Regions from separate parts of the Pseudomonas sp. PME37.24/006 genome, predicted to be linked through region 1. Evidence: riboswitches for the same ligand, from Rfam matches in the RefSeq annotation. Region 1 holds a riboswitch; each other region holds the start of a gene.
The links. Region 1 has a riboswitch for cobalamin ahead of cobG (precorrin-3B synthase). Riboswitches for the same ligand answer to the same signal wherever they lie in the genome.

Region 1 (10,068 bases):
AGATCGGCCAGGGCATAACCGCTCGGCGGGTCGAGCAAGCAGGTGCCGAAGCGCAGTTCGCCACTGGTGGTTATGGCTGCGCGGGTTTCCAGCGTCGCGGCGATTTCTCTGGCCATGCGGTTGACGCCACCCAGGCCGCCGAGCAGCGGCACCACGGCGCTCGCGTCTTCGGCCACGGCCAGCACCGGTGGCTCGGCACCCTTGCTGGCGAGCAGCGGCGCCAGGCTACGGATGACGATACCCGCGGCGCACAGGGCGATGATCGGCGTGCCGTTGCGATACAGGCTGCGCAAGGTATCGCCGAAGTCGTCGTAGGCCTGATCGGCGTCTACCCGCTCACGCAAGCCATGGATAACGGCCTGTGGATAAAGTGCCTGGATGCGCCGTGCAGTGGCCAGCGCAGAGGTGCCGAGGATGACGATGGCGGGTGAAGAGGTCATGGTTTATCCACTGTCAGGAACAGGCAGGCGAGTTCGCTGGAGTCATGTAGGAGCTGGCTTGCTGGCGAAACGATCCGACCCGCAACACAACTATCGATTTGGCCATCGATATCGCCAGCAAGCTGGCTCCTACGGAAAAGGTGCTTACTGCGAGACAGCTGTTTCGGTTCAACCCCGCCACTTCTCACCGGGCACCACGATCATTGAAAAATACGGCGAGGCCATGGGCTCGACGTCGTGCAGCGGCACGATGCGCTGGTTGGCCATGGTCGCCCGTTCCACGTAGTGAGCACGGTCGTGCAAACCAAGGTCCTGCAGCACGCGGCGGACTTTCTCGAAGTTGCGACCCAGCTTCATCACCACGGCGGCTTCGGCATCACGCAGGCGCTCGCGCAGCTCGTCTTCGGGCAGCACGCCGGAGAGCACCGACAAGCTCTGATTGCGGTACACCAACGGTACGCCGAGCACCGCCGCGCTGCCGAGCATCGAGCACACGCCCGGAATTACCTGGGCCTCGTAGCGTTCGGCCAGGCGGTCGTGCAGGTACATGTAGGAGCCGTAGAAAAACGGGTCGCCTTCGCAGATCACCGCCACGTCGCGACCAGCATCCAGATGCTCGGCGATCTGCACCGCACAGGTGTCGTAGAAGTCGCTGATCACGCCTTCGTAAGTCAGTGGCGGTTCGAGTTTTTCGGTGGTTACCGGATACACCAGTGGCAGGCGCTGCTGGCTGTCGTCCAGGTGGCCTTCGATGATGCCGAAGGCGTTGCCGCCCTGACCGACATTGGCCTTGGCCTTGGCCACGAAGTAGCCGACCACGGGTGACGACTTGAGCAGGCGCAGGGCCTTGAGGGTGATCAGCTCGGGGTCGCCCGGGCCTACGCCCAGGCCCAGCAGGCGGCCTTTGCCGGGGCGGTCCATACCGTTCATCACTCGACCTCCGTGGCCAGGGCGTTGACCGCGGCGGCGGCCATGGCGCTACCGCCCCGACGGCCCTGAACGATCACGTAGGGCACGCCATGCTCGGCAAAGGTGCTGGCGAGCAGATCCTTGGACTCCGCAGCGCCCACGAAGCCCACCGGGAAGCCGAGAATCAGCGCTGGCTTGGGCGCGCCCGCAGCGAGCATGTCGAGCAGATAGAACAATGCGGTGGGGGCATTGCCGATCACCACCACCGAGCCTTCGAGATGCTCGCGCCAGTGCTCCAGCGCCACCGCCGAACGGGTGTTGCCCAGCTTCTTGGCCAGCTCAGGCACGCCGGCATCGTTGAGGGTGCAGAGCACCGGGTTGGCCGCTTGCAGGCGCGCACGGGTCACCCCTTCGGCGACCATGCGCGCATCGCAGAGAATCGCCGCGCCATTGGCCAGGGCCTGGCGACCGGCTGCACCGGCACCCGCGGAGAAGCGCAGATCCTGCACCACATCGACCATGCCGCAGGCGTGGATGACCCGCACCGCGAGCTTCTCGAGATCCGCCGGAATGGCGCTCAGGTCGGCCTCGGCGCGGATGATGGAGAAGGAATGGCGATAGATCTCCTGACCATCGCGGATGTAATCGGTCATCGGGTGAAACTCCAGGTATCGGGAAGCGAGGCCAGCAGCTCGCTGGCCTCGTCAAGTGTCAGGTGGCGGGCCAGTGGCGCGCCGAAATCGTTGCTGTCCGCCTGGCGGGCGAACAGATCGTAGCGGCCTTCGGCTACCGCCAGCAGGGTCACGGGGGCACGGTGGGCGGCGGCGCAGGAACGGCTGCAGCCGCTGAGGTGGATGCCGGCCAGGCGGCGGCCAGCCTTCAGCGTCTCGGCCAGGCGGCATCCATCGGCTTTGGTATCGGCCAGGCCCTTGGCGCAGCCGCTTGAGCCGGTACAGGCGATGATGCGGGCTAGCGGCGCATCGGCATCGACCAGCAAGCCGAGCCCCTCCAGCGCCTGGAGGGCTGCCTGCGCATCGGCTGTGGCGATATTGGGCAGCAGCACGCTCTGCCAGGGCGTCATGCGCAGGCTGCCATCGCCCAGACGCCTAGCCAGAGCGGCGAGCCCGAGCAGCTGTTCGGCGTCGAGCCGGCCCAATGGAGGGACGCCGCCGACATACACGCGGCCAAGCTGGCGCTGGCCGCCGATACCGATATGGGCCTGGGGCTCCGCCGGGCTGCGTCGCCAGTCATCCGCGCTCAGCAGCACGTCACCCAGGCGCTCCTTCAGGTGCTGCAGCAGCTCGGCGGCCGGGTGGCTGACCAGCAGGTGGCGCATGCGTGTCTGCTCGGGCGTGGCCAGTTCAAGAAACAGGTCGAGCAGCGCCAGCAGCAGCTCATCGGCATGGGCCTCGGGCACCACGGCCAGCGCGGGCACATCGCCAGGCGCTTGTGGCGGGCAGCCCGCCAGGCCGAAGGCATAGCCGATCTGGCCATCCAGCGGCAGGGCGCTGAGCCAGATGTCGTGGGGGTGTTCGAGCATGGCCAGGCGTTCGCCGCCATCGAGCAGCAGGGCGAACTTGGCCGACAGCGCGTGCAGGCGCGGAGTGTTCTCCAGCGTCGTCAGCAGGTGGGCGGCCAGTGGTGATACGTCGACCAGCGCCGCCGGGTCGAGGCCGGCCGCCGGGCTGACCATCAGGTTGCGCACATCGTCGGCAGCGGGTGAGCGCGGGCCGAGGCCGGCGGCCAGCAACTCGCCGATCAATGCGTCTTCACTGCCGGCGTGGATGCCGCGAATCTGCAGGTTGGCGCGGTTGGTGGCTTCGATCACGCCGCCTGCATGGTGTTGTGCGGCCTGGGCTATGCGCTCGGCTCCGGTGGCATCGAGGCGCCCGCAGGCCAGCTTGATCCGGCAGATGCCGCCATCCTTCGCCTGCACGATACGCAGCAACCCCGGACAGGCCGAGGGGCGAACAGCAGGGGATGGAATGCAAAAAGCCTGTTTCAACGGATCACCGGGGTCGGGTCACATGGGCATCCGTTCGAGGATAGGCCAGAGAAGGACGAGCTTCTATCACCGGGACACCCCGCCCGGTGTGGGCACATGCGACTGAATCCGTCGGCAGGTCTCCTGGCTCGCAGGTCATGGCGCGTGGCCGGCCTTCCCGGTTTCCCAGTGGCGATTGGCGCATGCGCTCGCTGCAACAGTTGCGGGGGCAGCCACGCCGCAGAACGATCTGCTCGTGTTCCCTCTTAGGCCCGCGCCTACGTACCACGTAGCCGACGGACACCGACAGAGGCGCTATTATGCCCGCTTTGTTCGCTAGGATGAAAAGCCGCGTCGTCCGATAGCGTGCAGCATCGGACGCGGAGCGTCGTCCTGGGCGGCATTCCCACGCGGAGCGTGAGGAACGATCTGGGCGATTTTGATAACGAGGAAAAACGCATGACACGCTGGCTAACCGTCGTGGGCATTGGTGAAGACGGCTACCCCGGCCTCGGCAAGGCGGCGCGACATGCATTGCTGGCGGCCGAACAGGTGTTTGGCAGCGAGCGCCAGCTGGCGCTGTTGCCGCATTGCATCCGTGCCACACGTCTGGAGTGGCCGAAGCCGTTTTCCCTGGTGCCAGTGCTCGAGAGGCGCGGTACGCCAGTCTGTGTACTGGCCAGCGGTGACCCGATGTTCTTTGGCGTCGGCGCCAGCCTGGCCCGCGAGCTGCCGAGCGATGAGCTGCACATTCTGCCGGCGCCTTCCTCCTGCTCGCTGGCGGCGGCTCGCCTGGGCTGGCCACTGCAGAGCACAGCCCTGGTCTCGCTGGTGGGTCGCCCGCTGGCAGCGCTCAATGCGCAGGTTCATCCCGGCGTGCGCCTGCTGGTGCTGAGCAACGATGGCGAGAGCCCGGCGGCCATTGCCGCATTGCTGCGCGAGCGTGGTTTCGGCCCCAGTCGGCTGAGCGTCTTCGAACACCTGGGCGGTGAGCGCGAGCGGTGTATCGATGGCCTGGCTGATGGCTGGGCGCTGGCTCGATCTGCTGATCTGAATCTGGTGGCGATCGACTGCGTTGCCGGTGATGACGCCATGCGCCTGCCACTCACGCCGGGCCTGCAGGACGATGCCTATCGCCACGACGGGCAACTCACCAAACGCGACGTGCGTGCCATCACCCTGGCGCGTCTGGCGCCGCTGCCTGGCGAGCTGCTCTGGGATGTCGGTGCCGGCTGCGGCTCCATCGGTATCGAGTGGCTGCGTGCCCATCCTGCTTGTCGGGCCATCGCCATCGAGGCCGACGAAGGCCGCCAGGGCCATATCGCCCACAACCGCGATGCCCTCGGCGTGCCGGGCCTGCAACTGGTGGCCGGGCGGGCACCCGAGGCGCTGGCCGGGCTGGCGGCGCCAGACGCGATCTTTATCGGTGGCGGGGTGACCGCGCCGGGCGTGCTCGACACCTGCTGGCGCGCGCTCAAGCCGGGTGGCCGACTAGTGGCCAACGCCGTGACCCTGCAGAGCGAGGCGGCGTTGATCGCCTTTCGTGGCGAAGAGGGCGGCGAGCTGACGCGCATCGAACTGGCCCAGGCCAAACCCCTGGGCGGCTTCGATACCTGGCGTGGCGCCTTGCCGATCACCTTGTTGCAGGTCAGCAAGCCGTTATGAGCCGCATCCTGTTACTGGGCGGGATCGGCGAAGCGCTGAATCTTGCCCGTCGCCTTGGCCCCGCACATATCTATAGCCTGGCCGGGCTGGGCAAGGTGCCGGAGGATCTGGCCTGCCAGGTACGTGTCGGTGGCTTTGGTGGTGTCGAGGGGCTGGCGGATTTTATCCACAAGCAGGGCATCGACCTGCTGGTCGATGCCACCCATCCCTATGCTGCGCAGATCAGCCGCAACGCTGCCCATGCCGCCCAGTTGGCTGGTATTGCCTGCTGGGCCTTGCGTCGCCCGGGCTGGGTTTCATCACCCGACGATGACTGGCGTGAGGTATTCGACTGGCCCTCGCTGATCACCGCGCTGAGCGATTTCCAGCGCCCGCTGTTCACCCTGGGCCGCGAGCCACTGGAGCATCTGCACGAGATTCCCGCCCACCAGCACTGGACGGTGCGCTGCCTGCAGAGCCAGCCTGCCACGCCCCGCGCCGAAGTGATCGGCGCCCGAGGGCCGTTCAGCTTGGACGATGAGCGTACGCTGTTCGAACGCCTCGATTGCGATGTGTTGGTGAGCAAGAACAGTGGCAGCGCCGCCACCGAGCACAAGCTGCAGGTCGCTCGTGAGCGTGGCGTGCCGGTGCTGGTGTTGCAGCGACCCTTGTTGCCCGCTGTGGATCGCGAGTTCGCCGAACCCGAAGCGCTGTGGCAGGCGCTGCTGAGCCATGGCGTCGAGTTTCAGGCTACGAAACCTTGTCCGTCACGACGCTGTTAGACTGCCGCCCTTTTCCCGGAGCCTACCCATGACTACCACGCCCTACGCTCAGGTGCTGTTCGCCGGCCCGGATCTGCTCGACGGCTCTTTTGCCGAGCTGTTTCGTGCCCGCCTGGTCGAGCTGCGTGGCGAGGCTGCGCTGGCCGACATCGTCGATACCGGCGCCGGTTATGACGGCCTCTGGCAGCGCGTGAAGGAGGGCAGCGGCAGGCTGCTGGTGATCGATCTGGAGGCGCAGAGCAGCAGCCAGCATGTCGACTGGCTGCGTAGCGAACTGGCGAGCCTGACCGATCCTGCACGGGTCTTTGTCACCAGCCTGTTCGGCCAGCTCGATGCCGATGCAGCCGGGGCCGCTTGTGCACTGCTCGAGCGCCCGGAGCTGCATCTGGGCTGCGTCGATGTGCCAGCGCTGCCCGGCAGCCACGCCTGGTCGAAGATTCCCGCTCACCAGTACCGCGTGCTGCTATGCAACGGTCCGCGCTGCACTCGCCGTGGCGCTCTGCCGCTGTGGAAGATGCTGCGCGAGAAGGTCAAGGCGGCCGGCAAGCTGGAGTGCGAGGGCGGTGTGCATATCACCCGTACCCAGTGCCAGTTCCCCTGCGATCAGGGCCCGACGCTGACGGTCTATCCGCCGGGTCACTGGTATCAGGTGCGTAGCGAGGAAGACGTGGTGCGCCTGGTCGACGAGCAACTGGTCGCTGGCCGTGCGGTGCCCGAGCTGATGATGGTGCGGCCGTGACCGGTATCGCCCGTAGCCTGGGTTGAGCGTAGCGATACCCGGGGCCGGGCGATTATTCCGAGCCTGTCGTCCCGGGTTACGCCTTCGGCTAACTCAGGCTACAAAAGCCGCGGCATCCTCATAGGCGACCCGCGCGCATTTCGGGCTAACATGCCGGCATCATAAAAATTCGAGTCGTGCATGACCGCCCTGTTTCTGCGTTATCGCATCGTCGCCATCGTGCTGTTGGTGATCTTCGGCCTGGCCGTCAGCCTGTGGCTGGCCAGCCGCTACGCCGAACAGCGGGCCTGGGAAGATCGCAGTAGCGAGGCCCACGGCCAGTTGCAGCTATATGCACAATCGATTCAGACCCTGGTCGATCGCTTTCGCTCGGTGCCGCAGCTGCTGTCGATGGACAGTGATATCCAGGCGCTGCTGCAGTCGCCGGACGATCCGCTGTTACGTGACAAGCTCAACCGCCGCTTCGAGTTGCTCAATACCGCTGCAGGCGCCAGCGTGCTGTACCTGATCGACCCCAAGGGCATCACACTGGCGGCCAGCAACTGGAACGAATGGAGCAGTTTCGTCGGCAGCAATTACAGTTTCCGGCCGTATTTTCAGGATGCCCTGCACCACACATCTGGCCGCTATTTCGCGGTTGGTGTGACCACCGGCGTGCCCGGCTACTTCCTCTCCCACGCGGTGTATGACGATAACGGTGCGGTGATCGGCGTACTGGTGGTCAAGCTCGAACTGGAAGAGCTGCAGCGTGAGTGGGTCGGCCAGCCCGGTGTGCTGCTGGTCGCCGACAGCTATGGCGTGGTGATTCTGAGCAGCCGACCGGCTTGGCGTTTCCAGGCCCTTGAGGAACTCGATGCGCTCGATCATGCCGAGCTGGTGGAGGTGCGCAAGTATGCAGAGCGTGCGTTGCGCACGTTGCCCAAACAACAGGGGCAGTCGCTCGGCAAAGATGCCGACTGGATGAACATCGATGGGCCGGACGGGCGGCACAATTACCTGTGGCAGCGTCTTGAACTGAGCAGTGAAGCCTGGACGCTGCACCTGCTGATCGACGAGGACAGCCTTGGCGATACGGCGCGCAGCTATCGCCTGGCGGCGGCGGGTGTATGGCTGACCCTGGTGTTCTTCGTCCTATTCCTGCTGCAACGGCGCAAGAACCAGCGTTTGCAGGCGAGCATCCGCGAGAACCTCGAGCGCGAAGTGACCCTGCGCACCGCCGAGTTACGCGAGGCCCAGGAGGGTTTGGTGCACGCGGCGAAGATGGCCGCGCTGGGGCAAATGTCGGCGGCCATGGCTCACGAGATCAACCAGCCGCTGACAGCCATTCAGATGCACCTGAGCAGCCTTGGTTTGTTGCTCGATAACGGCCGTGAGGGCGATGTGCGCGACGGCCTGGTGCGCATCGACGGCCTGCTGCAGCGCATGGCCAGCCTGACCGGGCACCTGAAAACCTTCGCGCGCAAGAGCCCGGCCGGGCTGAACGAGCGACTGCTGCTCAGTGATGTGCTGGAGCAAGCCTTGCTGTTGCTGGCGCCGCGTCTGCGCAGCGAGCAGGTCGAGCTGCGCTGCGAGATCCGTAGCGAGGAGCGGGTCTGTGGGGATGCCATCCGCCTGGAGCAGGTCATTCTCAATCTGCTCAACAACGCCCTGGATGCCATGCTCGACAGCGCCATACGGGAGCTGGGTGTGTCGATCGAGGTGCAGGGTGAGCAGTGCGTGATGCGTATTAGCGACAGCGGTGGCGGCATCGCCGAGGCACACCTGGGTCATGTGTTCGAACCCTTTTTCACCACCAAACCGGTGGGTGAGGGGCTTGGCCTTGGCCTGGCGATTTCCTATGGCATCGTTCGTGATCTGGGCGGAGATCTGGAGGCCGGTAACGTTGCTGCGGGTGCCGTCTTCACCCTGCGCCTGCCAAAGGCATGAGCGGATGGCGTTACACTGCGGCGTCGAGCCAGGAGGTGATATGAGTGGTCAGGTAATCGTCGTCGATGATGAAGCAGCGATCCGCGAGGCGGCGCAGCAGTGGCTGCAGTTGTCCGGTTTCAGCGTGCAGGTCTGCTCGAATGCCGCGCAAGCGCTGGCGCTGATCAATATCGATTTTCCCGGCGTGGTGATCAGCGATGTGCGCATGCCCGGCACCGATGGCTTGCAATTGTTGGCCAAGTTGGTCGAGTGCGACCGCGACCTGCCGGTGATCATGATCACCGGGCACGGTGATGTACCGATGGCTGTGCAGGCGATGAAGCAGGGTGCCTATGACTTCATCGAGAAGCCTTTCACTCCGGAGCGGCTGCTCGATACGGTGCGGCGGGCCCTGGAAAAGCGCCGACTGGTCTGCGAGAACCGCGGGCTGCACCAGCAATTCGCGCTCAAGGAGGGAATAACGGCGCAACTGCTTGGCGTGTCACGCTCCATGGAGCGCTTGCGCCGGCAGATTCTGGAGCTGGCCGGCACCTCGGTGAACGTCTTGATCCGTGGCGAGACTGGCTCTGGCAAGGAGCGCGTTGCGCGCTGCCTGCACGATTTCAGCGAGCGTGCTGGCAAGCCGTTCGTGGCGCTCAACTGCGCGGCGATTCCCGAGCATTTGTTCGAGAGCGAGTTGTTCGGCCACGAAAGTGGCGCCTTTACCGGTGCCCAGAGCAAGCGCATCGGCCGTATCGAACACGCCGATGGCGGCACCCTGTTCCTCGATGAAGTGGAAAGCCTGCCGCTGGCCCAGCAGGTCAAGCTGTTGCGCGTGCTGCAGGAAAAGACCTTGGAGCGCTTGGGCTCCAACCAGAGCATTCGCGTCGATCTGCGGGTGATCAGTGCGGTGAAGCCCGACCTGCTCGATGAGGTTCGCGCCGGACGCTTTCGCGAAGACCTGCTCTATCGGCTCAATCTCGCCACCCTGCAACTACCGCCGTTGCGCGAGCGTCGCGAAGATATCAGCTTGCTCTTCGAGCACTTCGCCGAAGAGGCCGCGCAACGCCATGGTCGCAGCCTGGAACCCCTCACGCCGGCCGAATTGGCCGCTCTGCTTGGCCACTCATGGCCGGGCAACGTACGCGAGCTGATCAACGCTGCCGAGCGTCATGCGCTGGGCCTGAGCGGTTCCAGTCAGGAACACGCCGAACAATCCCTGGCCCAGCAGATGGAAGCGTTCGAGGCGCAGTGCCTGCACAACGTCCTGCTGCGTTGTCGGGGCAGCATCTTGCAGGCCATGGAGCTGCTGCAACTGCCGCGCCGTACGCTCAATGAAAAGATGCAGCGTCACGGTCTGCAGCGCAGCACCTATCGCCCGGCCGGCAGCGGCGACGAGGACTGAGGGGGCAGGCGCATAAATCTGCCCCGGCTATCGCTATGCTCAATCCGAGCTACTTCGTCAGAATGGGTTCGATCACAAGACGTAGCCTGGGTTGAGCGAAGCCACACCCAGGAGCCAGTCTGAGCGGAATCTTGCCGTTTTCTTTCGGCTAATCGGCAGGCTTCCGCTGGTTTAGTCCCCGCTTGAACCCCTTCAGCGCTCTGGCGCGGGCTTTGTTGCCACTGGCATGGCATCTGCATTGTTCTCTGGGCAACCGGTAT
Region 2 (10,068 bases), 150 kb from region 1:
CATCCGGCAGCGTCAGCTCGCTTTCCAGCAGCGCGGCGCAGGCTGCCGTAGCCGTGACCCCAGGGATGATCTCGAAGGGGATGTCGAGTGCGCGCAGGTGACGAATCTGCTCACCGATGGCGCCGTACAGCGATGGGTCTCCCGAATGTACCCGTGCCACGTCCTCGCTGCGTGCATGGGCGGCGTGCAGCAGGGCGACGATTTCATCGAGATGCAATTCGGCGGTGTTCACCACCAGGCTGGCCTGATGGCCGTCGAGCAGTGCTTCCGGCACCAGGGAGCCGGCGTAGAGAATCACCGGGCAGGAGCGAATCAGGCGCTGGCCCTTCACGGTGATCAGCTCGGGGTCGCCGGGGCCGGCGCCGATGAAATAGACGGTCATGAGATTCCTGGGTTGCAAGCGGTAAATGGTGGAAGACTGGCTGCGGCTGTAGGAGCCGCGACCCCGCAGCGAATGGCTTGAACGACTCCGTTTTGCGGCGCGGCTGCAATTTTTCGCGCCGAGGTCGACGCACCTACAGTAGCGGCGTTTCTAAGGTTCGATGTCTGCGACAGCCAGTGTGGCGTTGGCGCTCTTGCACTTGGTTATCCACAGGCGAGCAGGTCGATTGCTCAAGTGTTCGGCCAAGGCCAACGCGCTGGCTTCTGCAACGCTCTGGCTGCCGGTAACGTGCAGGGCGATAGCCGAGGTCTGGCTCAGGCGCTCATGGTAACCCGTCAGCGCATCCGCGGGCATGAAGCTGATGGGCAGGCCCAGATGCTCGGCCAACTGCAGTAAACCGGGCTCGTCAGCCTTGTGTTCGCTGCTGGCCAGGGCTGTCAGCTTGGCAGTGCTCGAGCCATGCTCGGCCAGCGTATCGTCGAGCAATGCCAGCAGCTCGCTCAGCGAACACCCGCGCCGGCAACCCAGGCCGGCGACGAGGGTAGGGCGCTCGTTCATTCTGCGTGTCGAGTGCGGCCATGGAACCAGGCGGCAGCCAGCCCCAGGGCAGCCCAGAACGCAGCGTTGGTGAGCAGCGAGGCAAGGATGAATTCGTGCTCCAGCGCTTCGGGTGCCAGGCTTTCGTGCACCTCAGGCTGCGGTGCGCCAATCACATGGGGCAGCGCCAGAATCACCAGGCCCAGTATGCGCAGCACCCAGTTACCGCCAAATGCCAGCAGCGCCAGGCCTGCGGCGGTCGAAGCAGCGGTGCCGATCCACCAGTACTGGCGCAGCAGCAGCTCGGCTGCGGCGGTACCCGGCAGCTCCGGCGGCAAGCCGCTTGAGGGCGCGAGCACGAAGGTGGCGAAGCCAGCCAGGCCCCAGAGCAGGCCCTGCCAGGTCTTCTCGGGGGCGCGCAGGGTGAACAGGCCGGCGAGCATCAGCGCAAAGCCAACGCCTACCACCAGATTGCTCAAGCCTGTGGATAACAGCCGTTGCCAGCCATCTTCCGGTGCCCAGGCTTCACCGTCATGACTGTGACCGCCAGCGGCGGCATGATCGTGAGCGGCGCTGGAGGTGTCATGACTGTGTTCGAGAGTGGCCGCGGGTTCGGCGACTTCGAACGTCTCGGCATGCAGGATCAGTGGGGTTACCCACAGGCTCTGCAACAAGGTCAGCACGATGGCGGCGAGCAGGCCGGCGAAGCCGGCAGTCTGGGCGATGCGCTTGATCATCATGGCGTCCTCAGTGGCACGGAAACGCGGCGCTATGCCGGGTATCGTGGGCGGCGTTATGCAGGGCTTCTACGTGGGAAAAGCCTGCGAAGAAGATCAGCACGGCGCCCAGAACGCAGCTGCCAACGGCGAGCAAGATACGTTGCGACAAGGGACGCGCAGAGGCGGTGGAATTCGAAAGGACGCTGCTGGACATGATCGTAGACCTCAGGGGTAAACGGCACAGCAGGACACGGCGAGACTGCCCGCACAGGCGGGCGATAGTCGGCGCGTGCCCGCCCACCGCGGGTTGCCAAACAGAGGATTCAGGCCGGTCTCCGGGCTCACGATGATCACTGGGCAGTGATAAGGATCGGCCTTCCCATGCTCTCGCACAGTGGCCAAAACGATCCTGACATTCGCTTACCGTTGCGGGGGCAGCGCCGGACTCGAACCGGCTTCCCGTTTCACCTCACGCACGGCGGCGTGAGACACCTGAAACAACCGCGCAAGAACACCACGAAGCGCCAAGTGCGTCAACATGTTACAGGTCACCCCGTGATTGACCGTATCGCAGGCTCTGCGTAGCCTTGCGTTTTTCGAGGTTCTCCACTCGTGTGGAGCTAAGAGGGAACACGGCAAGCCGTGGCTGCCCCCGCAACTGTAAGCAGCGAGCGCATCGCCAACCGCCACTGGGAAACCGGGAAGGCCGGCTACGCGCCATGACCTGTGAGCCAGGAGACCTGCCTCGATAATGCTTTCGACAACCGGGCGGGGTGATCCGGTGGTGTTTGTGCGACAGCCCCGGCTGGCGCCTGCCATCTCATTGCCCGCTCGCCGTTTCTCCAGACGCCAGGGGCCTCCATGAAAACGCTCGCCAAACTTCCCGTCACCATCGTCACCGGCTTTCTCGGTGCCGGTAAGACCACCTTGCTGCGGCACATGCTGGAAAACGCCGAAGGCCGCCGTATTGCCGTGATCGTCAACGAGTTCGGCGAGCTGGGTATCGATGGTGAGATCCTCAAGCAATGCTCCATCGGCTGCACCGAGGAAGAAGCCAACGGCCGTGTCTTCGAACTGGCTAATGGCTGCCTGTGCTGCACCGTGCAGGAAGAGTTCTTCCCGGTGATGCGCGAGCTGGTGGCGCGTCGCGGCGACCTCGACCACATCCTGATCGAAACCAGCGGTCTGGCCTTGCCCAAGCCGTTGGTTCAAGCCTTCAACTGGCCGGAAATTCGCAACGCCTGCACCGTCGATGCGGTGATCACCGTGGTCGACAGCCCGGCGGTGGCTGCCGGCACCTTCGCGGCCTTCCCCGATCAGGTCGACGCGCAGCGCAAGCTCGATCCCAACCTCGATCATGAGTCGCCCCTGCACGAATTGTTCGCCGACCAACTGGCGAGCGCCGATTTGGTGATCCTCAACAAGGCCGATCTGCTCGATGCCGAGGCGCTGGCAGCGGTGCGCGCTGAAGTTGGCGAAGAGCTGCCGCCAGCGGTCAAGGTGGTCGAAGCCCATGGCGGTTCGCTGCCGCTCAATGTGCTGCTGGGCCTGAACAGCGAGACAGAGCTGCACATCGAGGGTCGCAAGACTCACCACGACAATGAAGACGAAGACCACGATCACGACGAGTTCGACTCGTTCCACGTGGAACTACCGGAAGCCGATGAGGCCCGCCTGCTGGCTGCACTGAAGGACGTCGTGGGTAAACACGGCATCCTGCGCATCAAGGGTTTCGTCGCCGTGCCGAACAAACCCATGCGTCTGCTCCTGCAGGGTGTCGGCCTGCGTTTCGACAAGCATTTCGATCGTGCCTGGAAGGCCGATGAAGCGCGGGTTACCCGCCTAATCGTAATCGGCCAGGAGCTCGACCACACGGCCATCGCGGCTGAGCTGAAAGCGGCTCTGGTATAACCATGATCGTCCGCAAGCGGGCTCCTACACGAACCGTAGGAGCGCGCTTGCGGACGATGCTTTAGGCGAGAATATGCACCTCCTGCGCACCCAGCCCGGCCAGTCGCTGCCGGCCGATAGTATCGCCGACCTTGGCCAGACCCCCGCCGAGCTGGTGGTGCTGTGCACCGGTGATTCGCACCTGTCGCTGCTGGCCGAGGTCGCCCGTCATCTGCCCGAGGATTACCCCAGCCTGCGTCTGGCCAGCCCGGCACAGCTGAGCAACAACGCCTCGGTGGACTTCTACGTCGAGCAGGTGCTCAGGCATGCCAAGGTCATCATGATTTCCGTGCATGGCGGCGTCAGCTACTGGCGCTACGGCATCCAGCGGCTGGTGGAGCTGGCGGGGCAGGGCAAGACACTGATTCTGGTGCCGGGCTGTGATAACCCCGACCCCGAGCTCACTGCGCTGGGCAACGTGACCGCCGAAGATGCCGAGCGGCTCTGGCAGTACCTGCGCCAGGGCGGTGTGGATAACGCGCGGCAGTTCTTCAACTGCATCGCCGACCGCTATATGGGCCGTGACTATGGCTGGCAGCCTCCCCGAGCGCTGCCGCGGGTTGGCCTGTATCACCCACGCGTGGGCAATGCGTCGCTGCAGGATTGGCGTGCCAGCTGGCAGCCGGACGCACCCGTTGCCGCGCTGCTGTTCTACCGCACCCATGTGCAGGCAGCCAACACCGCTTTCGTCGACACCTTCTGCCAGCGGCTGCAGGCTCAGGGCCTCAATCCGTTGCCCATCGCCGTGGCCAGCCTCAAGGAGGCGACCTGCCTGGCGCAGGTCGAGGATTGGCTGGACGAAGCCGGCGTGAGCGTGATCCTCAACACCACCGGTTTCGCCCAATCCAACCCGGAGTCGCCCCAGGCAAGGCCGTTCCGTCGCGACGTGCCGGTGCTGCAGGCGCTTTGTGCGCTGGACAGCGAAGAACAGTGGCAAGGCAACGCTCAGGGTCTCGGCCCCCGCGACCTGGCCATGCATATCGCGCTGCCGGAACTGGACGGCCGACTGATCACCCGGCCGATCAGTTTCAAGGGCCTTGCCTGGCGCAGCGAGCGCAGCCAGAGCGATGTGGTCTGCTACCGCGCGCACCTGCCGGGCATGGATTTCGTCGCCGAACTGGCGCGGCGTTGGTGCGAACTGCAGCGCACGCCTGCAGCGCAAAAGCGCGTCGCCCTGGTGCTGGCCAACTACCCGACCCGCGACGGTCGCATCGGCAACGGTGTCGGCCTGGACACCCCGGCGGCGGCGCTGAATATTCTCCAGGCCTTGCAGCAGCAGGGTTACCCGGTCGATGCGTTGCCGGACAGCGGCACCGCGCTGATCCACCAGTTGCTCGGTGGCGTCACCAACGATCTCGACAACCTCGACCTGCGGCCCTGCGCGCAGAGCCTGGCGCTGGACGACTACCAGCGATTCTTTGCCGCCCTGCCCGAGGCTAATCGCCAGGCGGTGCTGGAGCGCTGGGGCACACCGGAAAACGATCCGATGTTCCGCGATGGCCGGCTGATGATCGCCGGCCTGCGTTTCGGTCTGACCTTCGTCGGCATCCAGCCGGCGCGGGGTTATCAGGTGGATGCGGCGGCGGTCTACCACGACCCGGATCTGGCGCCACCCCACGGTTACCTGGCCTTCTATTGCTGGATGCGCCATCTATACCAGGCCAACGCGGTGATCCATGTCGGCAAGCACGGCAACCTGGAATGGCTACCCGGCAAGAGCGTCGGCCTGTCCGAAAGCTGCTGGCCGACGGCAATCCTCGGCGCCCTGCCGAACATTTACCCCTTCATCGTCAATGATCCCGGTGAAGGCGCCCAGGCCAAGCGCCGTACCCAGGCGGTGATAATCGACCACCTGATGCCGCCGCTGACCCGTGCCGAGAGCTACGGCCCGCTGCGTGATCTGGAGCGGCTGGCTGACGAGTATTACGACGCCAGCCAGCTCGACCTGCGCCGCGCCAGTGAGCTGCGTGGCGAGATTCTGCAGAAGGTGCGCGAGGCCAGTCTGGATCGTGAACTGGGCCTGCAGCTCAATGACGACCCGGCCAGCTGGTTGCCGCAACTCGACGCCTACCTGTGCGACCTCAAGGAATCGCAGATTCGCGATGGCCTGCATGTGTTCGGCGAATCGCCGAGCGGCACGTTGCGCCGCGACACGCTGCTCGCTTTGCTGCGCATTCCTCGCGGCGATGGCCAGGGCGGCAACGCCAGCCTGCTGCGAGCCCTGGCCCATGATCTGGCCCTCGATTTCGATCCGCTCGATTGCGATATGGCCGCGCCATGGAGCGGGCCGCGTCCGGCAATATTGGTGAGCCTGAGTGATGAGCCGTGGCGCACTATGGGCGATACCCGGGAGCGACTGGAGCTGCTGGGATTACGACTGATTGAGGGAGCGGATTTCGAATCCGTTGGATCAAGCAGCGCCGCAGTGCTGCACAGCCTGCGCAGCCATATCGCGCCGTTGCTGGACGCCTGTGGCGATGCCGAGATGCACGGCCTGCTCTATGCCCTTGATGGTCGCTTCGTGCCCTCCGGCCCCAGCGGCGCACCCAGCCGAGGGCGGCTCGATGTACTGCCGACCGGGCGCAATTTCTATTCCGTGGACGTGCGCAATCTGCCTACGCCCACGGCCTGGCGCCTTGGCGTGCAGGCTGCCGACCGCCTGCTGGAACGTCACTTGCAGGATGAAGGCGACCATCTGCGCCAGCTCGGCCTGTCCGTGTGGGGCACCGCGACCATGCGCACCGGCGGCGACGATATCGCCCAGGCCATGGCCCTGATGGGCGTACGCCCGGTGTGGCAGGCCGGTAGCGGGCGGGTCGAGCGCTTCGACGTGCTGCCCCTCGAGCAGCTCGGTCGCCCGCGTGTCGACGTGACCTTGCGGGTGTCCGGGTTCTTCCGCGATGCCTTCGCCAACCTGATCCGCCTGTTCGACGACGCCGTGCAGGCGGTCGCCGATCTGGACGAGTCGCCGGACATGAACCCGCTGTCCGCGCGCGTCTGGCAGGAAGCCCTGGCGCTGCAGGATGGCGGGCTGGACGAACTCGAAGCGCGGCGCCAGGCCGGCTGGCGGATCTTCGGCTCCAAGCCCGGCGCCTATGGGGCCGGCGTGCAGAACGCCATCGAGGAGCGCCTCTGGGAAAGCCGCGCGGATCTTGCCGAGGTCTACCTGAACTGGGGCGGCTACGCCTACGGCAAAGGCAGCGAAGGTACGCCGGCGCGTGGCCAGTTCGCCGAGCGCCTGGAGCATCTGCAGGCGGTGCTGCACAACCAGGACAACCGCGAACACGACATCCTCGACTCCAACGACTATTACCAGTTTCAGGGCGGCATGCTGGCGGCGGTGGAAACCCTGCGTGGCGCCAAGGTGGCCAGCTACCACGGCGACAACAGTCAGCCCGATACGCCGCGCATCCGTACCCTCAAGCAGGAATTGGCCCGGGTGGTGCGCGCCCGTGCGGCCAACCCGAAGTGGATCGAGGGCATGAAGCGCCACGGCTACAAAGGTGCCTTCGAGCTGGCCGCAACCATCGACTACCTGTTCGCCTTCGACGCCACCAGCGAGCTGGTCGATGACCATCAGTACGCCCTGCTCACCGACGCCTACCTGATGGACAGAGACACCCGCGACTTCATCCAGCAGCACAACCCCGGCGCCCTGCAGGACATCATCGAGCGCCTGCTCGAAGCCCAGCAGCGCGGCATGTGGCAGGAGCCGGGCGACTATCGCGAAGCCCTGGAAAACCTGCTGCTCGACAGCGAAGAAAGCTGAGGTCTGTTGGCGCGTTGGCCGAAAGTGGCGGAAGCGGTCATCTGCTGCGGGGTTCGATCTGATCGTTCCTCACGCTCCGCGTGGGAATGCCTGCAGGGACGCTCTGCGTCCGATGTCGAGGCCTGGCGGGCGCAGAGCGCCCTGGATTGGGCTCCCACGCTGGAGCGTGGGAGCCATCATCAATCTCGTGGGAGGGGCTTTAGCCGCGAGCTCTTTACGCCTAGCTAGGCAAAATCGAGGCTAAAGCCTCTCCCACAAAAGCTCTTCCCACCGTCCGCTTCCGCCTTGAAGCTGCCTTCAGCGCTTTTTCGGTTTTTACAAGTCGCCTCGGTTGCCCTGGCCTGACCTTGGGTTTAGCCTACCCGTCCATTTCCCTCCGGAGTTTCGTCCAATGCGCCAGTAATGCCGTCGTGTCCGCACGACCTGTGATTGTCCGCCGCGGCCTTGTGCCTCGCGTTTTCACGGCATTGCCTGGAGTCATCCATGACGAACTCGTCTGTTATCGCGCTCGAGCGCGTGTCCTTTGATTTTTCCAACGGTCGGCCTCTGTTCGATGAGCTGAGCGAAACCTTCGATGCCCGGCATACCGGACTGGTGGGGCGCAACGGCGCTGGCAAGAGCGTGCTCGGCCGCCTGCTCGCGGGGCTGTTGCAGCCGACCGGCGGGCGTATCCTGCGGCAGGCTCAGGTTGCCTATCTGCCTCAGGAAATCGAAGTGCCTGAGGGTGCTCGGGTGGTCGACCTGACGGGCTTCGCTGCACCTTACGATGCGCTGTGCCGGGTGACTGACGGGCGCATGGGCGAAGACGATATCGAGTCGCTCGAAGGCCGCTGGGATATCGCCGAGCGCCTTCAAATCGCATTGCGTGAGCAGGGCCTTGACCATCTCTCGCTGCAAACCCCGGCTGCCATGCTCAGCGGCGGTGAGCGCACGCGGGTTGCGCTGCTCGGCGTGTTTCTCTGTGGCGCGGATATGCTGATCCTCGATGAGCCGAGCAATCATCTCGACCGCCGCAGCCGCCAGCACCTTTATCGACGCTTGCAGCAGTGGCCGGGTGGCTTGCTGGTGATCAGCCATGATCGCGAACTGCTCGAAGGCATGCAGCGCATCGTCGAGCTGGCGCCAGGCGGGTTGCGCGCCTACGGGGGCAATTACAGTGTCTATCGAGACTGTTTATTGCGCGAGCGCCAGGCCGCCCAGCGTACGTTGGAGCATGCCCGTACCGAGCGCAAACGGGGTGAGCGTGCCTTGCAGGCGCAGCAGCAACGTCAGCAACGGCGTACCGCCAGCGGGGCGCGTGAGGCGCGGGACAGCAACCAGGCGCAGATCCTCCTGGGTCAGCAGAAGAGCCGCAGCGAGGCCAACGCCGGGCGGCTGCAGCAGCGCCTGCAGGAGGCCCGTAGCGGACTCGAGGGAGCGGTGAGCGAAGCTGCGACGCGGGTCGACGAGAACCTGAAAATTCAGCTGCATGGCGGTGCTGCAACCCTGCCCGAGGGCAAGCGGGTGCTGAGTCTGCGTGGCGTGCAGGCGCCGTTCTCGGGCGCCACCCTGCCGGATATCGAACTGTTCGGCCCCCGTCGGCTCGCCATCACCGGGCCCAACGGTTGTGGCAAATCGAGCCTGCTGGCGATGCTCGCGGGGCGGCTTTCAGCCGTTGCGGGCGAGTGTCGGGTCGAGGTGCCTCTGGCCTATCTGGATCAACAGCTGTCCTGCCTGCAGGCGGCGCAGAGTGCGCTCGATCACCTGCGACACTGCAATCCTGAACTGCCCGAAGCCGTTGCCCGCACCCGTCTGATGCACCTGGGGCTCGATGCCCATCGGGCGCTGCTGCGCAGCGCACGGCTGAGTGGTGGTGAACGCCTCAAACTGGCGCTTGCCGGGGTGATCGATAGCGAGCCGGCAGCGCCCCTGCTAGTGCTCGACGAGCCCGATAACCATATCGATCTCGACTCGCTGCTGGCCGTCGAAGCCATGCTGCGCGAATACTGCGGGGCACTGGTCGTGGTGTCTCACGACACCGTGTTCATCGAGGCGTTGGCGATCACCGACCGCCTGCAGTGGACGACGCAGGGCTGGGAGTATCAAAGGGTCTGATCGATGAGCCGTCATTCGCTCGAGTCGAGCGCAGCGGCACCCGTGAGGCGTGCCCCCGGTATCGCTTCACTCAACGCCAGGCTACGGGGTCAAACCAGGTGGCGCATGCGCACGGCAGCGTCGATCAACATCCGTTCGGCACCGGTCCAGCCGAGGCAGCCGTCGGTGATCGACACGCCATAGCGCAACTCGCCGCCAAGGCTCTGGGCACCGTCGTACAGGTGGCTTTCGATCATCACCGCACGCAGGGCGCCGTCGCCTGCCAGGCGCTGGTCGAGCACGCTGCGCAGTACGTCGGGCTGGCGCAGCGGGTTCTTGCCGCTGTTGGCGTGGCTGCAGTCGACCATGATCCGCGGGGCGATGCCCTGGCGCTCCAGCTCGGCGCGGGCGGTGGCGACGCTGGCGGCGTCGTAGTTCGGCCCAGCGTGGCCGCCGCGTAGCACCAGGTGAGTGTCCGGGTTGCCGTGGGTCTGCACCAGCGCTGGCCGGCCGTGGCCATCGACGCCGAAGTGCTGATGGGCATGGGCCGCCGAGCGCATGGCGTCGCAGGCGATGCCGAGGCTGCCGTCGGTGCCGTTCTTGAAGCCCACCGGCATCTCCAGACCGCTTACCAGTTC
Region 3 (10,068 bases), on a different contig from region 1:
AAAGCCCATCACCGCCAGATCCTGCGGCACGCGAATGCCCAGTTCGGTGGCTTCTTCCAGCACGCCGTGGGCCAGGGTGTCGGAACTGCACACCAGTACATTCGGGCGCTCGCGACCTGCTAACAGACGCTGCAGGCCCTCACGGCCGAGGTTCACCGTTGCCGGTGGCGGCAACACCACGCGCGGCACCTCGGTAATCCCCTGGCTCGCCAGTTCGCTGATCAGGCTTTCGCAGCGTCGGTGGCCGCGTGGGTCATCCAGGGTCACCACGGCGAAGCGCCGATAGCCCTTGCCCATCAGGTAGCGCGCGGTGGCCACGCCGACCGCTTCGTGGGAAAAGCCCACCAACATGTCCAGCGGCCGCGGCGCGAGATCCCAGGACTCGACGATCGGAATGCCCGAGCGCGACAGGCGCGTGCGGCTGGCTTTGGTGTGTAGGGTGCCGGTCAGTACGATGCCATCGGGGCGCCGCCGCAAGATGGCGTCGAGTAGCTGCTCTTCGCGTTCGGCGCTGTAGTTGGTCAGGCCGATCAGCGTCTCGTGGCCGGCTTCGGTGAGGGTGTCGATCAGCGCCTGCACCGTGTCCGAGAAGATCGAATTGGCAATCGTCGGCACCAGCAGGGAAATCAGCCGGCTGCGCTGCTCGGCCACGCCGGTGAGCATGGCCGGCACGTAGCCGGTCTTGTGCACGGCACGAAAGACCTTTTCGCGCAGTTCCGGGCGGACGATCTCCGGCTGGTTGAGCGTGCGCGACACGGTGATCGGCGAAACGCCTGCGACCTTGGCCACATCCGCCAGCGTCGGCGGCTTGCCTGGGGCGGTAGAGGAGCGCCTGCCGGTCGCTCGTTCATCGTCTCGCTGCATCCTGTGTTTCCTGGCCAATCCGAGGTCGGGCGATGTTATCCCAGCCGGCGATGCCATGGTGCATGGATCGAGGCCGCTGCATGGCGATGATTGACGGCTCGACGCTTCGATGGTCAGATGCGCGCCAGTTTCAGGTGTCCCATGCCGCCGTGCATGGGGTGAAACGGGAAGCCGGTTCGTCATGAACATGATCAGTCCGGCGCTGCCCCCGCAACGGTATGCGAGCGAAGCATTCGATTAACCACTGTGCCATGGCATGGGAAGGTGAATGCTTCATGACCCTCGTGAGCCCGGAGACCGGCCCGAAACTTCTGTTTGGCAAACCCGCGGTGGGCGGGCGCAGGCCGGTTTCCGTGGGCTTCGTGCGCCTGCGATTCCCTATGCGTTGTTCCCTCCGGGATTCATTCATTCCTGTTTCGAGTGGAACGACATGTCCCGATATTCCCTGTTCGATGCCCTGTCGGGCAAATCCCTGCGTGTTGGGCTGTTGCCCTGTGCGCTGCTGTTCGCCTTGCCGGCTCAGGCCGCCGAGTCGAACGCTTCCATAGCCTTGCCCTCGACGGCGATCACCGGCACGGCCGATGAGTCGTCGCCGCCTGATCTGCATACGCTGGCAACGACCGGCTCGCGCCTGAATCTGACGCCACTGGAAACGCCCGCCAGCGTCAGCAGCATTGGCGCCGAGCAGATCCTGAAGCGCAACAACACCACCGTCCAGGAGGCCGTCACCCGCTCACCTGGCATCACCTTCATGGGCACGCCCGGCAATGGCGGCACCGCGTTGTCCGCCCGGGGTTTTACCGGGCACAGCTCGACCATGCAGCTGTATGACGGCACCCGTCTTTATGTCGGCGCCGGCACCGTGACCTTTCCGGTCGATACCTGGTCGGTGGAGCGTATCGACATCCTCCGTGGCCCGGCGTCGGTGCTGTACGGCGAAGGGGCGACGGGCGCGGTGATCAACGTGGTGCCGAAGAAGCCTTTCGAGGGCGAGATCCGCAATCGCGTGCGTCTGGGTTACGGCTCCGATGATCGTCAACAGATGGCACTCGATAGCGGCGGCTCCCTGAACGACCGCCTGAGCTACCGTTTCAATCTCAATCAGCAGGCCAGCAATGGCTGGGTCGACCGTGGTGATTCCGAGAGCCTGGCCATCAGTGCTGCATTGCGCTGGGAGGCGACCGACGACCTGAGCTTCACCCTCAGCCACGATTACGGTAATCAGGAGCCGCAGCAGTATTTCGGCACGCCGTTGGTGGATGGTCACTACCGCGAAAGCCTGCGCGAGCGTAACTACAACGTCGAGAACGCCACGCTGCAGTACAACGACCAGTCGACCCGCTTGGTGACCGACTGGACGATCAGCGACAACCTGAGTGCCAGCAACCAGCTGTACTACCTCAAGACCCAGCGGCGCTGGCGCAACGCTGAAACCTACACCTGGCAGCCGGGTGATTTAGTCGAGCGTAGCGATTTCATCAGCATCAAGCACACCCAGGAACAGATCGGCGACCGCCAGACGTTCACCCTGCAGCATTCGCTGTTCGGCCTCGACAGCCGCACCGTGGTTGGCGTGGACTACAACTCCATCCGTTTCGTGCGCAAGCATGATTTCGGCAATACCCTCAGCGACAGCGTGCCACTTGGCCAGTCCGGTGGTGGTAGCTACATCAGCAATGACCCGTATCGCGCTCGCGAAGCCAATCAGGCGCGTCAGTTCTCGTTGTTCGCCGAGAACCGCACGCAGCTCACCGAGCAACTGGCACTGGTCACCGGTGTGCGCCGTGACCAGGTACACCTGAATCGTGATGATCTGCTGGCCGGCACCCGCAGCGACCGTAGCCTGACCGGCAACAACTGGCGCGCCGGCCTGGTGTTCGCGCTGACCGATGACTTGTCGCTGTACGGTCAGTACGCCACCAGCACCGAAGGCGTCGGCAACCTGCTGACTCTCAGTGCGGGCCAGCAGCAGTGGGATCTGAGCACCGCCAAGCAAACCGAAGTGGGCATCAAACAGCAGTTTTTCGATAACCGTGGCGAGTGGACGCTGGCCGCCTATCACATCGTCAAGAACAAGCTGCTCAGTACCGACCCGGCCAACCCGACCGTCCAGCAGCAGGTTGGTCAGCAATCCTCGGATGGTATCGAGGCGACCCTCGAGCTGCGCCTGCCCTATGCCGCGCAGCTGTCTGCCAACGCGGCACTGGTGCGCGCCGAGTACGACGAGTTCGTCAGCGGTGGCGACGATTTCCAGGGCAATCGCCCCACCAACGTGCCGCGTCGCTCCGCCAACCTGTGGTTGAGCAAGGACTTTGCCGAGCGTTTCAGCGTCGGTGCCGGCGCCCGTTACGTGGACAGCCGCTACGCCGACAACGCCAACAGCGTCAGGGTACCGAGTTACACCGTGGTGGACGCCAACTTCGACTGGCATCTGCAGAAGGATCTGACCCTCGGCCTGCAGTTGAACAACCTGTTCGACCGTCAGTACGCCACCACCACGAGCAACAATGGCCAGCAGTGGTACCTGGGCGAGCCACGCTCGTTCTTCGTCAGCGCTGACTACAGCTTCTAAACGCCGGCGCACCGGGTAGTTTGCCGGTGCGCCACAAGTAGGAGTCGGGCATGTCGAGGCTAAGCATCGAAAAGCTGTCATGGGCCGTTGAAAGTCGGCGCACTGCGCCACGCTGGTTGTTGCAGGACATCGATCTGCATATCGGTGAAGGCGAGTTTGTCGGCCTTATCGGCCCCAACGGCAGCGGCAAGACCAGCCTGTTGCGCTGCGCCTATCGTTCCAGCGAGCCGGCGAGCGGCAGCTTGCATCTCGACGGCGAGAACCTCTGGCGGCAGACCCCGCGCTGGAGTGCGCAGCGCATCGCCGTGGTGCTGCAGGAGTTTCCCCAGGAGTTCGGCCTCAGCGTCGCCGATGTGGTCGCCATGGGGCGCACGCCGCACCAGGGGTTGTTCGCCGGCGACAGCGCCGAGGACGCCGAACTGGTGGCCCAGGCTCTGCAGCATGTCGGCCTGACTGCGCAGGCGGGTCAGGCGTTCGCCAACCTTTCCGGCGGCGAGAAACAACGGGTGTTGCTGGCCCGGGCGCTGGTGCAGCAACCCGGTCTGCTGATTCTAGACGAGCCGACCAACCACCTCGACCCGCGCTACCAGCTGGAGTTGTTGCGGCACCTGCGCAGCCTCGGCCTGAGTACCCTGGCCAGCTTTCACGACCTGAACCTGGCGGCGGCTTTCTGCGACCGCCTCTATGTCATGGCTGCCGGCCGCCTGGTCGCCAGCGGCACACCCACCGAGGTGCTGAGCGCCGAGCTGTTGCAGCGCGTATTCGGTGTGCAGGCGCTGGTCGACAGCCATCCGCTGCATGCCTACCCACGGATCACCTGGATTACCCAATGAAGACCTTTAGATACTTTTGCAGTCTGTCGCTGGCGCTGCTCGCGCTGCCGGCAGTTGCCAGCGACTATCCACTCACGGTACGTAGCTGTGACCGTGACGTGACTTTCGAGCAGGCGCCGCAGCGCGTGGTCAGCCACGACATCAACATGACCAGCATGCTGGTCACCCTCGGCCTGCGCGATCGCATGGTCGGCTATACCGGCATCAGCGGCTGGAAAACCCTGGATCCGGCCTTCAAGGACTCACTCGGCGATGTACCCGAACTGGCCAGCCGCTATCCCTCCGTGGAAACCTTGCTGGAGGCCGACGCGGATCTGTTCTTCGCCGGCTGGAACTACGGCATGCGGGTCGGTGGCGCGGTCACCCCGACGACCCTGCAGCCCTTCGGAATCGCCGTCTATGAACTCAGTGAGTCCTGTTCCTGGGTGATGAAACAGCAGGGCGCCAGCCTCGATGACCTGTACCGCGACCTGCTCAACCTTGGGCGGATCTTCGCGGTGCAGCCACGGGCCGAGGCACTGGTCGGGCAACTGCGCGAGCGCATCGAGGCCGTGCGCAACACTGTCAAACAAACCGGCAGCGCGCCGCGGGTGTTTCTCTACGACAGCGGCGAAGACCGTCCGACCACCTCGGGGCGCATGGGCATGCCCCAGGCATTGATCGAAACGGCAGGCGGGCACAACGTGATGGACGATGTCACGGCCAGCTGGATCCAAGTGAACTGGGAGAGCGTGGTGGAGCGCGACCCCGAGGTGATCGTGATTGTCGACTACGGCCCGCGTTCCTGGCAGCAGAAGCGTGATTTTCTGCTCGGCAATCCGGCACTGCAGGCGGTGACGGCGATCCGCGAGCAGCGTTTCGTGGTGCTGTCCTACCTGGAGGTCACGCCGTCGGTAGAGAACGCCACGGCCATCGAGAAGCTCGCCGCCGGCCTGCATCCGCAGTCGGGGAGCCGCTGATGCCGATCCGCAGCGCAGCGGCCTATCGGGCGCTGATCATCGGCCTGTGCGTCGTCCTCGCATTCTCTTGTGTGATGGCGCTGGGCTTCGGCCCGGCAGCGGTGCCGTTGGCCACTGTCTGGGGGATCCTCGGCAAGCAGCTGGGCCTGGAGCTGGGCGCCGAATGGAGCCGCAGCCAGGAGCCCATCGTCTGGCTGATTCGGGCGCCGCGGGTATTGCTCGGCGCGCTGGTCGGCGCCGGGCTGGCCCTCGTTGGCACCGCGCTGCAGGCGGTGACCCGCAACCCGCTGGCCGACCCGCATCTGCTCGGTGTCAGTTCTGGCGCAGCGCTCGGCGCGGTGCTGGTGGTGCTGTATCTGGGCGAGTTCCTCGGGGTGTTCAGCCTGCCGCTGGCTGCCTTTATCGGCGCTGCTGGGAGCATGCTGCTGGTCTTGGCGGTGGCACGGCGCAGTGGTCGGCTGGAAAGCGACCGGCTGCTGCTGGCCGGCGTGGCGGTGTCGTTCGTGCTGATGGCGCTGGTCAACCTGCTGCTGTACACCGGCGATCACCACGCGGCGGCTTCGGTGGTGTTCTGGATGCTCGGCGGTCTGGGCGCAGCGCGCTGGGACGTGATCTGGTTGCCGGCGGTCTGCGTGGCCACCGGTTTCGTGGCGTTGCTGGTGCTGTCGCGCGGGCTGAATGCATTGATGAGCGGCGAGCAGACCGCGGTGAGCCTGGGCTTCAGTGGCAAGCGGCTGCGCCTGCAGGTGTTCGTCTGCACCTCGCTGCTGACCGGCGTGCTGGTGTCGCTGTCCGGCGCCATCGGTTTCGTCGGCCTCATGGTGCCGCACGTGGCCCGCGCGTTGGTCGGCGCTGAGCATCGTCGGCTGATTCCGGTCAGCGGCTTGCTGGGCGCGTTATTCCTGGTCTGGGTGGACGTTGCCGCACGCACGCTGATCGCGCCGGAAGACCTGCCCATCGGCATCGCCACGGCGGCGTTGGGCGGGCTGTTCTTTATCGCGCTGCTCAAGCGGCGCCAATAGCGGCTTGAGCAGCGTCGGCCGGCATGGTGTTCGCGGGTTCTTGGGGCGGAACGACTGCTGGCCACTCATCCACAGGCCTGAACTTAACGTCAGCGGCCCTCTCGGAATCTGCATCACGCACTCGTGTCCCCGGAGATTCCATGCACTCACCTATCCATCACGGCAGTTACGCCTTAGCTGTTGGCAATTTTTCGCCGCCTATCATGGCTCTGCACGATCATGGCCCGGCTTCTCATGCATGCCGATGTTCTCTTGGTGGGTTGTCTAGGCGTATGGATGGAGGTAACTGACGTGCCCGGCATCACTCCCTCCTCAATTTCCATGGTTGAGCCCCAGGATGTTTCCGATTCACTGATGTTCGGTACGCCGAAAGCACGCCTGGATTTCTACCGTCGGGAGATCCAGTACGAAACCAGGCTGCTCGCCGATCGAACCAACGCTTATTTGTCCGCTCAGTCATTTCTGGTCATCGCCTACGCCTCGTCCATGGCGAACTCGAATCCGCAGTGGGGGGACCTGTTCACCTTGGTGGTGCCCGCCATGCTGGCGCTGCTAGGGATCGTCAGTTCGCTGAATGCCTGGCCTGGGATAAGAGCATCGTCGGCGATAGTCGGCCATTGGCACTTCAAGCAGGAACAACTGCTGCACAGTGAGCCCAAGTTTGGCCATGCTTACGACGAGTCACCGTTGTTCAGCGAGCATGAGTCCAGTAATGAGCGCTACTACAAGTCCCTGAGATTCTCGCTGCGCTCACCGTGGCTGTTCACCATTTTCTGGATGGTTCTGGGCTTGTTCTCGTTGTGGCTGCAACTGTCGACGTCGGCAAAAATCTGACCGCCCACCGTTTGTCATAACAATCATCACTGGTTCTTTGCAGCCAGTCGGCTGAATGTATGTGATGGGGCGGATGCTCAGTTGGCCGATCTTCTCTGCTCACAATGTTCAGGCGAGGCCGGGGGGCGCCCTGCAGTGACATGTGGGGTTTCCACTGCGCGGTGGAGGAGTGCTGAGGGCTTGCGGGATGGTTACCGCCAGCAACTTGCTGGCGGTGGCCTGCAACGGTGCGATTACAGTTTGAAGTTGCCCACCAGGCCATCCAGGTCTCGGGACAGGCTCTGCAGGTTGCTGCTGGCATCGTTCAACTGATCGGCGATTGCCGTGGTTTCCTGGGTGAGCTGGTTGATCTGCTCGACGTTGCGGTTGATCTCTTCGACTACGCAGGACTGCTCTTCGGTGGCGGTGGCGACCTGGATATTCTGGTCGCTGATCTGGCTGATCTGACCGTTGATCTGTACCAGTGCTTCGGAGGCCTTGCTGGCGTATTCGACCACCAACTCGCTCTGCTGACGCCCTTTGGCCATGGCTTCTACCGCTGAGCGGGATTCGGCTTGCAGGCGGTCGATGACCTTCTGGATTTCATTGGTCGAGGCCCCGGAACGGCTCGCCAGGGTGCGCACCTCATCGGCCACCACGGCAAAGCCGCGGCCCTGTTCGCCTGCACGTGCCGCCTCGATAGCGGCGTTGAGGGCCAGCAAGTTGGTTTGCTCGGAGATGCTGCGAATGGTGCCCAGAGTGGCGCTGATCGCGTCGATCTGTCCGGCCAGTGCGCCGATCACCTGTGAAGCCTGATCCAGTTCGCCACTCAGTGCGCCGATCTGACGGTTGGCCTGGGTGACCACTTCGCCACCCGTGGTGGCGTGCTCGGTGGCTTCGCGCGCCATACGGGCGGCATTCTCGGCATTGCCGGCAATTTCGTTGACCGTCGAACCCAATTCGTGAATGGCGGTAGCCACCTGCACGGTGCGGTCGCTCTGGGCGGTGCAATTGCTTTGCGTCAACTGCGCGCGCTCGGCCACTTCGCGGGCCATGTTGGACAGTTGCCGCGAATTGCCGGCCAGTTGCTGCATGATGCCGTGGATCTTCTCCAGAAAGCGGTTGAAGCTCTGGGCGATATCGCTCAATTCATCGCTGCCGCTCAGTTCGATGCGCGCATTCAGTGCCAGGTTGTCGGCGGCATTGCCCAGGCTGCTTTGCAGGATGGACACGCGACGCCGCAGGTTGGCGACGATCAGCCAGGACGCGATGAACGACACCAGGAGGCCCAGCACGATGATCGTCAACTGACGAGTACGGCCGTCGTTGTAGTTGTCGGTGCTGCGCTGGTTCTGCTGTTCGGCCTGCTGCAGCAGGGCATCGAGCAGTTCGTTGGCGCCCAGGCGCATGGCGCCGTAGCTCTTTGCGTATTGGTCACGATAAATCTGCTGGGCTCTGGCCATGTCGCCGCCATCGAGTGCCTGCAGCATGGGCGTGAGCTCGTTGTTGAGCATTGTCTCGAACTGATCGAGCAGCCGCTGCGCCTGTGCCCGGCGCTCCGGATTGACCTGCGCCTTGACCGCGTTGCTCATGGCTTCGCGCATGCCGGGGATGTCCTCGTTGAGGGCTTCCTGCACACGGGTTTTGACGCCGCGCTCGTCACGCAGTGCGGTGTCCTGCAGCAGCATCATGTCGATGCCAACGCGCATGCGCGGAATCCGCGAGGCGGCTTCGGCCATGGCGCGCATGGGCGCTGAGGTGTTGAGGTAGAGCGCGCTCGCCTCTTTCTGCATATTGGACATGCTGTTGAGACTGGTCACCGCGACCAGAATCAGAGCGGTGCAGGGGATGGCTACTGCGATGATCAGGCGGGCTTTGAGTGTCAGCGTGTCGAGGCGCATGGGTGTTGTTCCATGTCATTGGAGTGACGCCAGTATACGGGCACTAATGATTTCATGCTGCCATGACACGCCTACCGTTCGGCGGGCCGCCGAGCAGAGCCGCGCATGTGGCAAAGCCTGTCGAGCCGCTGGTTCGCCGCGAGATGAGCGTTGCGTTTCAGTTCGCCGAAAATGATGTCATTTTGCTCTGTTCAGCACTTCTTTATGGGGATGATTTGCTCGTACTATGCGTGGCGAAAAACTATCTCCAACTATCCCGAAGCCGTCCTGTCACTGTCTAACAGCGGTAAGTTCGGTAAAGATCCGTATTCGTTCAGGAGTTAATGGCACATGGCAGCACTGCAGATCGGCACCATCGAGGCTATCAAGAACAATCAGGCACAACTGCTCAATGAGTGGACCAGGGGCCTGGAGGCGAGCGGTTCGACTCGCAACCTCAAGGAGCAGGATCTGCAGCAGCAGACCGCGGAGTTTCTGCAACTGACCGTCGCCGGGCTCGAAAACGGTGCTGGTACCAACATCGCCGCTGCCAGCTGGGAAGACGTGCGCCAATTTCTGGAGCGCCTGTCGTCCAGCCGCGCATTGCTTGGTCATGACTCCCATCAGGCTGCTAGCTTCATCTTCGCCCTCAAGGGCCCGCTGTTCGCACTGCTGCAACGCCATTACCGTGACCAGCCCGAAGAGCTCGCTCAGCAGCAGTGGGAAGTCTCCGAGCTGTTCGACAACCTCGGCTTGCATACCATCCGCACGTTCCAGAAATCCCGCGAGTCGGTGATCAAGCGTCAGCAGGAAGAGCTGCTGGAGCTGTCCACGCCAGTGGTCAAACTGTGGGATGGTGTTTTGGCGCTGCCGATGATCGGCACCCTGGATTCGCAACGCACTCAGGTGGTGATGGAGTCCCTGCTGCAGCGTATCGTCGATACCGGCTCGGAAATCGCCATCATCGACATCACCGGCGTGCCGACCGTCGACACCCTGGTCGCTCAGCATCTGCTCAAGACCGTGACTGCGATTCGTCTGATGGGCGCCGACTGCATCATCAGCGGCGTACGTCCGCAGATCGCGCAGACCATCGTGCACCTGGGCCTCGACCTGCAAGGCGTG

Region 2: linked by a shared signal. The riboswitch ahead of cobW (cobalamin biosynthesis protein CobW) and the one ahead of cobG (precorrin-3B synthase) in region 1 are both predicted to bind cobalamin.
Region 3: linked by a shared signal. The riboswitch ahead of ACZ3GY_RS10330 (TonB-dependent receptor) and the one ahead of cobG (precorrin-3B synthase) in region 1 are both predicted to bind cobalamin.

Annotation. Positions count from the first base shown of each region.
Region 1 is NZ_JBVHNL010000004.1:713,203-723,270, reverse strand. Features, by position in the region: gene cobJ (precorrin-3B C(17)-methyltransferase) at 1-440, opposite strand, end outside; gene ACZ3GY_RS19425 (precorrin-2 C(20)-methyltransferase) at 609-1,361, opposite strand; gene ACZ3GY_RS19420 (precorrin-8X methylmutase) at 1,370-2,002, opposite strand; gene cobG (precorrin-3B synthase) at 1,999-3,354, opposite strand; cobalamin riboswitch at 3,451-3,656, opposite strand; gene cbiE (precorrin-6y C5,15-methyltransferase (decarboxylating) subunit CbiE) at 3,793-4,998, shown strand; gene ACZ3GY_RS19405 (cobalt-precorrin-6A reductase) at 4,995-5,759, shown strand; gene ACZ3GY_RS19400 ((2Fe-2S) ferredoxin domain-containing protein) at 5,788-6,498, shown strand; gene ACZ3GY_RS19395 (sensor histidine kinase) at 6,679-8,424, shown strand; gene ACZ3GY_RS19390 (sigma-54-dependent transcriptional regulator) at 8,465-9,808, shown strand.
Region 2 is NZ_JBVHNL010000004.1:863,281-873,348, forward strand. Features, by position in the region: gene cobM (precorrin-4 C(11)-methyltransferase) at 1-382, opposite strand, end outside; gene ACZ3GY_RS20025 (cobalamin biosynthesis protein) at 533-940, opposite strand; gene ACZ3GY_RS20030 (CbtA family protein) at 937-1,656, opposite strand; gene ACZ3GY_RS20035 (CbtB domain-containing protein) at 1,667-1,852, opposite strand; cobalamin riboswitch at 1,948-2,149, opposite strand; cobalamin riboswitch at 2,221-2,400, shown strand; gene cobW (cobalamin biosynthesis protein CobW) at 2,500-3,549, shown strand; gene cobN (cobaltochelatase subunit CobN) at 3,623-7,357, shown strand; gene ACZ3GY_RS20050 (ATP-binding cassette domain-containing protein) at 7,841-9,451, shown strand; gene ACZ3GY_RS20055 (3-deoxy-7-phosphoheptulonate synthase) at 9,541-10,068, opposite strand, start outside.
Region 3 is NZ_JBVHNL010000002.1:1,018,091-1,028,158, reverse strand. Features, by position in the region: gene ACZ3GY_RS10335 (LacI family DNA-binding transcriptional regulator) at 1-864, opposite strand, end outside; cobalamin riboswitch at 980-1,184, shown strand; partial or broken gene ACZ3GY_RS10330 (TonB-dependent receptor) at 1,305-3,436, shown strand; gene ACZ3GY_RS10325 (ABC transporter ATP-binding protein) at 3,487-4,269, shown strand; gene ACZ3GY_RS10320 (ABC transporter substrate-binding protein) at 4,266-5,228, shown strand; gene ACZ3GY_RS10315 (FecCD family ABC transporter permease) at 5,228-6,250, shown strand; gene ACZ3GY_RS10310 (RipA family octameric membrane protein) at 6,572-7,084, shown strand; gene ACZ3GY_RS10305 (methyl-accepting chemotaxis protein) at 7,318-8,118, opposite strand; partial or broken gene ACZ3GY_RS10300 (MCP four helix bundle domain-containing protein) at 8,176-8,964, opposite strand; gene ACZ3GY_RS10295 (STAS domain-containing protein) at 9,295-10,068, shown strand, end outside.